DNA from 2 places in the Paenibacillus sp. EKM211P genome. Region 2 is predicted to be linked to the other one. Evidence: riboswitches for the same ligand, from Rfam matches in the RefSeq annotation. Region 2 holds a riboswitch; the other holds the start of a gene.
What was found. A riboswitch is a leader RNA that binds a small molecule or an ion and turns the genes downstream of it on or off. The one in region 2 is predicted to bind cyclic di-AMP.
Positions count from the first base shown of each region.

Region 1: linked by a shared signal. The riboswitch ahead of G9G57_RS07985 (hypothetical protein) and the one ahead of G9G57_RS20385 (3D domain-containing protein) in region 2 are both predicted to bind cyclic di-AMP.

Region 1 is NZ_JAAMNS010000003.1:400,773-404,762, reverse strand. It holds gene kdpA (potassium-transporting ATPase subunit KdpA) at 1-1,099, opposite strand, end outside; gene kdpF (K(+)-transporting ATPase subunit F) at 1,245-1,322, opposite strand; gene G9G57_RS07985 (hypothetical protein) at 1,506-1,901, opposite strand; cyclic di-AMP (ydaO/yuaA leader) riboswitch at 2,015-2,186, opposite strand; gene G9G57_RS07980 (glutathione peroxidase) at 2,650-3,135, shown strand; tRNA gene G9G57_RS07975 (tRNA-Leu) at 3,285-3,367, opposite strand; gene G9G57_RS07970 (urease accessory protein UreF) at 3,631-3,990, shown strand, end outside.
Region 2 is NZ_JAAMNS010000016.1:98,340-102,329, reverse strand. It holds gene G9G57_RS20390 (polysaccharide deacetylase family protein) at 1-664, shown strand, start outside; gene G9G57_RS20385 (3D domain-containing protein) at 864-1,532, opposite strand; cyclic di-AMP (ydaO/yuaA leader) riboswitch at 1,539-1,708, opposite strand; gene G9G57_RS20380 (amino acid ABC transporter ATP-binding protein) at 1,952-2,674, opposite strand; gene G9G57_RS20375 (ABC transporter substrate-binding protein/permease) at 2,661-3,990, opposite strand, start outside.

The sequences.
Region 1 (3,990 bases), on a different contig from region 2:
TTTCTCCCAAAGCAGCCATACCACCTAGCGGGGTCAATGTATCATGCATATTATTGACCGAACCTGTCGTTGCCGCCGTTGTGACCGCAGTGAATAATGCCGATTGTCCAATGCCGAAACGAACCTCTTTCCCTTCCATGCTTCCCTGAGATGCATCCATACCCAGTGCCTGAATTAACGGATTACCTGTTTTCTCCGACACATACGTTATGGTTAGAAAAATAAGGAACAAGACCATCATCGAGCTGAAAATAATCCAGCCCTGCTTGCGATTACGGGCAAACAATCCAAATGTATACGGCAGCGAAGCCGGCATTACCCACATTGCCAAAATTTCCAGTACGTTCGTCCAAGGATTTGGATTTTCAAAAGGATGCGCAGAATTAGCTCCCGCAAAACCGCCCCCGTTCGTGCCCAAATGCTTGATGGATTCCAATGAGGCAATGGGTCCCATAGCAATCTGCTGCTGTGTACCACTTAAAGTCGTAATATCCGCCGTGGGTTGTAGCGTCTGTGGTACTTTTAATCCCACCAGCACCAGCGTAAGTACAAAAGCAAGCGGCAGGAAAATCCGTATGTTGGCTTTAATAAAATCTTGAAAAAAATTACCCAGCCCTTCACCGCGCCGCGTCAATCCCCTCATAAAAGCCGCAGCAACCGAAAACCCCGAAGCAGCCGAAGTAAACATCATCATCGTGACGAACGCCATCTGTGTCAGATACGTAAGCCCGCTTTCTCCGCTGTAATGTTGGAGATTCGTATTGGTCATAAAGCTGATTACTGTATTAAAGGCCAATGATGCTTCCATATTACTGTTCCCAACCGGATTGCCCGGAAGTATAGCCTGCAAGCGCAATAGCAGGTAGCTGATCCCCACAAGCACCACATTGGTTGCAATGAAACTCATAGCATACGTGGTCCAGCGCATGCTGTCTTGTTTCTTCAAACCTACAGCCTTATAAATCAGCTTTTCCGTTCCACCAAAAATACGATCCGTCCGATTCGGTTCATTCGAGAATACGTGATACATATAGGTGCCCATCGGCTTTACCAAGAGCAACAATATGATGATCACAATCCCAATTTGCAGTAGCTCCATCCTCTATTCCTCCTTAAAATGCCCCTGCATTTGGAACAACAGACCTGATTCAGACCATCCATTGAGTGCACACGTTTGCGAAAATCTGCATCTCTGATGCTGCATTCTTGATCTGCTGTTCCCGCCTGCTCGATCCTATAGTTGACTAGAATTTTTCAGGATTCAGGAGTGCGTAGATTAAATACACGAACACAATAGCCGTAAGTCCTAGCACAACGATCATCCTCTTCGCCCTCCTTTTGAGGTCTGCGCATCACACCAGCGTACAAACAGCAGTATCACTCCATAACTCACAGCCATTACGAGCAGCATGTATAAATCCATCATGTTCATACCCTCCGTATCGCTTTTCAGATTGCCCTTTTGATTCCATCATAAAATCATAAACCAGCTATGTTATAAGTGCTTATCCGTTCAGCAGGAAACCCACCTCTCCGTTCAATGTGTAGATCACATGGTCCGCTCCCAATCCCCGATAAATTCCTTGTGGATTACAGCCGTGCGTAATAACATAGATCAATTCTGATGTTAGTGGCCGACATATTTGCAGGAAACGGCAAGTTAGATTCAAGCTGTTTTCGAACAAATACACACTACCAATTTCTTTTTTAGGAAAATTCCATTTTCCCGCTTGCATCGTATTGATGCGCACAATGTGCTCCACACCCATTTTTTTAAGCTGTCGTTCCTCCTGGGTGCTATTTGTGAGAACTGCAAACGCCAATTTTTTGAACATAAGCAATTTCACAAAACTTCTGCCCGCTTCATTCGGTGCAGTGACAATAATTAACCGACCTTCCATCAGTAGCTCCTCTCCCGGTATAAAAAGACAACAAAAAGAAGCCGAAGGAAAAAGGCTTCCTCCGGCTTCATACATTCCATGATAAAATAAACCATGGCTGCACACGGCGGTTTGTTGCCTCTCCCTGTACGCTTACGAGGTTAGCTGTCGGATTCGGACGTGAGAGTCGCCCTATTTACGGCACTTGGCCGGAAAATTCACCCCATGAGACACACGGCTTGCAAAGCCGTATATACTCGTTGGTTCCCCCGCTTTTGCAACTGCAAAATTCAGCGCTTTAGACAATTCGTTGTTGCTTCATTGTTGTTAATTTGAAATTACGTCTTGAATCATACACCCGTGCAAGGAAGACTGTAAAGCTCAACGGCAAGGCTATAAATCACCCTTTAGAGCATAGAAGATTAAGGATAACGCTTACAACCAACCTATGCTTCTCGTATCTCTCTAAAACTCTGTATTTCACCTCTTTTTGAAAATGAAAGGCATGTCAATATTGGCGTAGGGTATGGTACGGTTGCCCTTTATTTATAAAAAAGAAAGAAAATGCGCTATATGTACTAGATAATTATCGAATGAAGCCTTTTTTATGAGAAGAAACACCTCAATTTGCTCCATTTGAAGTGCGATTTACCGTTTTGAACAAAAGACGATTTTACAATGCACAATGTCTGTAGACTCTTCTGGACTTGCAACCCCTTGTTGAATTGTTCACAATTTAATTGTAGAATATTTAATTAGGAGGGATATCATGAGCGTATATAAATATGATGCACAGACCCTACAAGGGGCACAAATTCCGTTATCCACATACGAAGGGAAAGTTCTTCTTATCGTGAATACTGCCAGCAAATGTGGCTTAACCCCCCAGTACAAGGCGCTACAAGAGCTATATGACCAGTATCATGAACAGGGGCTCGAAATTTTGGGATTTCCCAGCAACCAGTTCGCCAAACAAGAGCCGGGTTCCAGCGAGGAGATCTCCGAGTTTTGCCAACTCAATTACGGAGTGACTTTTCCCATGTTCGCCAAGACAGATGTTAACGGTGATCAGGCACATCCTCTATTTCGCTACCTGACCCACACTGCTCCAGGCGTATTAGGCTCCAAAGCGATCAAATGGAATTTTACTAAATTCTTAATTACACGAGAAGGTAACGTATTTAAGCGTTATGCGCCGCAAACCACTCCAGACAAGCTTGTAGGAGATATTAAGAAGCTTTTGCAGAAAAACTGACAATCTTTATGCATTACAGTTAACGAGCGGTCCGTTGTCCATACGACTGCTTCTGTGACGGGAGGATATGACGAAAAGTATTTAACAAAAAAAGCATCCCTTCACGTAAAACGTGTCAGGATGCTTTTTCAACTGGGTATTGCATATAATGCGGTCGAGAGGACTCGAACCTCCACGGGCGTACGCCCACTACCCCCTCAAGATAGCGTGTCTGCCATTCCACCACGACCGCATGTCATAATGTATTGAGGCAACAGATTTATTATACTCTCTCAGCAACAATTTGTAAACAAGAATATTATAATTATTTTTAATGTAACTTTATATAACATATATAAGCAATAAAATTATTTAATTTGACATAATTGAGTTCGAAGTGTAAATATATATTACATAAATGTTTAAATTATTATTATAAAAATAAGATTTGAGTCAAATAACATCACACAAACATTCACTTCAAGGAGGCGAACCGTCCTGCATAAAGGTAACCGGTTGCTAAACTACGCATTATTGTTGGACCCTTCCCTACCTATTGGTGGTTTCACCCGTTTCTACGGATTGGAGGAGCGTTTCCGCGCTGGACACCTGAACAGTCTACAGGATCTGAAACATTACATGCGAGACGATTGGTATCCTCAAATCACAACCCTTGACGGCATGGCCATTAAAAGTCTGTATGCAGCCATCCAGCAGAATGACGGTTGGCGGATCGCCCTTATTGATAAAATGCTGCACGCCCAACATCCTTCCTTGCAGCATGTAAAAGAGTCGCGACTTTCTGGCCAGCGACTGCTCAAGCTCACCAAGGCTCTCTATCCTTGGCTCGCATTTGACCAACTGGAAGACACACTC
Region 2 (3,990 bases):
TCGAGCTACTCCAACATTAGCGATGCTACGAAAAAAGCATGCGGACATTTTTAAAATGTGCGGCCCGCACACCCGCCAAATTGCCTTAACCTTTGATGATGTGCCCGATTCAAGGTATACGCCGCAGGTTTTGGACGTATTACACGCAAACGGTATTAAAGCTACGTTTTTTATCGTCGGCCATCGTGCGGAAAAGCATCCGGGGATCATACGCCGCATCATCCGCGAGGGTCATGCTATAGGAAACCATTCCTATACTCATCCGGATTTCAGGAAGGCCACACCAGAACGCTTTCGCCACCAGATTACAAAAACAGAACGCATTTTAGAAGCCAGCGCAGGTTTTCGGCCCAGATTGATACGACCACCCTATGGTGAAATCACGGAGCCTCAAATTCAGTGGGCGCGTCGTCATGGGTACATGATCGTCAATTGGAATGTGGACTCTCTAGACTGGAAGGGATTAAGCAAAACACAGATTCAGCGTAACGTGATCCCGGCTACCAGACCTGGCTCCATTATTTTAATGCATGCAGGTGGAGGTCAAAGTTCCAACTTGCAAGGTACTGTCCAAGCTTTGCCGGGTCTAATCCACTCTTTAAAAGCTAAGGGCTACAAGTTTGTCACAGTCCCCCGGCTACTTCACACATCGGAACGAAAATAACAGTATGTCTAAGCCTCGTATATACCAACAACGTAAAAAGGCTGCCTTGACGAGCAGAATGCTTCTGCTTGTAAGACAGCCTTTTTTAGCGATAAACGACCGTACTGATAAGAAGTCGTCCCAGTTATATGTTGTGTGCTATAATATTAAGTTTACATAATATATATTATGTTTAATGAAATCAAATATATGCACAATGCTATTTATCAATAACGTACAGTTTCACATTTTGGAAGCCGAAGTCGTTCACGAATGATTTGTTGCCAGGGATAAAGATATCAATCCGCTTTCCGGTAATAGCGCTGCCCTGATCACGGGCAACGGCTACAAAAGAATGGTCTGGCAAGCCGGGATGGGAATAGCCTGTAACTAGCACCTTTGTTCCCATAGGAATGACTTTCGGGTCTACTGCAATTGTACCCAGTTTAAGCGGATTACCGTAGTAATCGACTGCACCCCATTTGCCATTTTCATCAGCTGCGGCTGAATATGCTGTTGCTTTAACATCAACAACTTTACTGTAATTGAATGTTTTGCCCCATGCTTCAATTGTTGGCCTCTCATTCGCTGGTGCTTTCTCCGTAAGAAGCTGTGGTTTCGAATCCGAAGCCGCCTTCACACTTTTTTCGTCTGGCATTTTAATTTGTAGACCTGCATATATGTTGTTGGACGCAATATCCGGGTTAGCCTTCGTCAAGTCATCTACCGATACCCCATAACGTTGAGCAAGCAAAAAGAAAGTATCGCCTTCTTTGGCAGTATGAAGCGAAGCAGCATTTGCTACTCCAGCTGTCTGTGCCAATCCTGCAATCGCTGCGGCAAGCACCGCAAATTTCATGGTTTTTCCAATATGTTTTAAGTGTTTCAAAGATATGTACCTCCTCTGTTATGCCTGCGAAGTTAGCTGTCGGATTCGGACTCAGGAGAAGCCCTATGCTTGTGCAATTCACCCCTAGGCATATTCCACAACATCTATATGACGCATTGGAATAATTGCCGTTGTTACGTCCCCCGCACTTCCCATGGTTTGAGCCCAGCACCTGAGTAATTGTTATCATTGCTGCTGCCCCGGTAAGTTTTGGCTTACTGCATAATATCACAATTTTGTAACCTTATCTGCATGAAAATGTTGGGAATCTTGAACATCATACTATATCCATTACAATTTTGTCATCAAAAATCGGTTTTTTGTTACGAAAATATGGAGATATGGTGACAAAAGGAGAAAAGCCCTCCGTGAAATATCATCACGAGAGGGCTTTGTCAATAATTCATAAAAGCATTTTCTTACAGCACTTTAGCCAGAAAATCACGGGTACGATCATGGCTTGGAGTTCCGAAAACTTGCTCCGGCGTACCTTGCTCTATAATTTGACCGTTGTCCATAAAGATGATTCGGTCTCCTACCTCACGAGCAAAGCCCATTTCATGCGTCACGATCACCATCGTCATGCCGCCTTCAGCGAGCTTCTTCATCACATCCAGAACCTCTCCAACCATTTCAGGGTCCAGGGCAGAGGTAGGTTCATCAAACAGCATTACGTGCGGCTGCATGGCGAGAGCACGTGCTATCGCTATACGTTGCTTTTGACCGCCAGATAACTGGTTCGGGTAGGTATTCTTCTTATCCTCAAGACCCACGGTCCGCAGGAGCTCCAACGCAATTTTCTCCGCTTCTTTCCCCGATTGCTTCTTCACCTGCGTTGGTGCAAGCGTCAGATTCTGCAGTATTGTTTTATGCGGAAACAGATTAAAATGTTGGAAAACCATCCCCATCTTCTCCCGAGTCGCATTAATATTATGACCACGGGCCGTAATCGGCTCACCCTCAAACAAGATTTCCCCTTCTGTTGGCTGTTCCAACAGATTCATACAACGCAAAAACGTACTTTTCCCCGAACCACTCGGGCCGATAATGACGACTACTTCACCTTTGGCGATATCTATATCAATGCCTTTTAAAATTTCATTCTTACCGAATGATTTACGCAGTTGTTTAACGGTGATCACTGGCTCTCAACTTCCTTTCCCATAAACCCAACAGCTTAGATAAGCTGAATGTCATTACAAAATAAATAGCGGCTGCGATTACGAATGGACTTAAGCCTTCGTAGGTAATATTCTTAATGACCTGGGCTTGATACATAATGTCCACCATCCCAATGGTCGAAATAATAGAAGATTCTTTAATGATCGTAATGAACTCATTACCAATAGCAGGCAATATAGATTTAAATGCTTGCGGTAAAATAACGTGACGCATCGCTTTGCCTCGTCCCATCCCGAGCGAGCGGGCAGCTTCCATCTGTCCACGGTCTACGGCCTGAATACCAGCACGGAAAATTTCAGCCAAATATGCCGAACTATTCAGAGACAAAGTAATTATACCGGACTGGAGTGGCGTAAAATTAACACCTAACGTCAAAGCAACTCCGTAATGAATGATCATAAGCTGCACCAGCATAGGTGTGCCGCGCAGTATCTCTACATATGCGGTACCTAGCCACTCGATAATACGAATACCACTCATCCGTAGCAAGGATATGATCAGGCCAATAATGAATCCGAACAGTACTCCGAGCGCAGACAGCAATAGAGTGTAGCCGATACCCGTAGCGTAGAAACTGCGATATTTCAAAAATATATCTACAATGCTATTCGAAGAAACCTGTCTGTCAGCAGACAGTGCACTCGCTTCTGTAGAAAATTTCTCGATCGATCCGTCCGCTTTCAGGCGAGCCAACGTTTTATTTACTGAAGCAAGCAATTCCGCATTTCCTTTACGGATGCCTACAGCAGTTTCTGCTCCTTCATCTTCAGGTACTGCTTTGGCAAGTGTTACGGTACCGTCTAGCGTGTATCCTTTAGCAACGGTATCTTCGATTACAACCGCGTTGATACGCTTGGTCCGAAGCTGGAGTACCAGATCGGATATTTTATCCAATGAGGTTACAGAAGCATTAGGCACTTTTTGCGCAATTTCTTCCTGGATACTCCCCTTCTGCGCACCGAGCTTCTCTCCTTTTAGAGCAGCCATCGTTGAATATTTGTCTTTGTCCTCTGGACGTACCATAATGACTTGCTTGGAACGATAGTATACATCCGAAAAATCAATGCTCTTTCTGCGTTCATCCGTCGGTGTCATACCAGACAGCACCAAGTCTACGCGACCACTTTGCAGAGCAGGCAGCAAAGAGTCAAAACTCATGTCCTCTGGGACCATCTCTGCATCCAGATCCTTGGCGATTTCCTTGGCGATTTCAACATCAAACCCGACAATGGTATCCTGACCGTTAATAACTTTGTGAAACTCATACGGCGGGAAG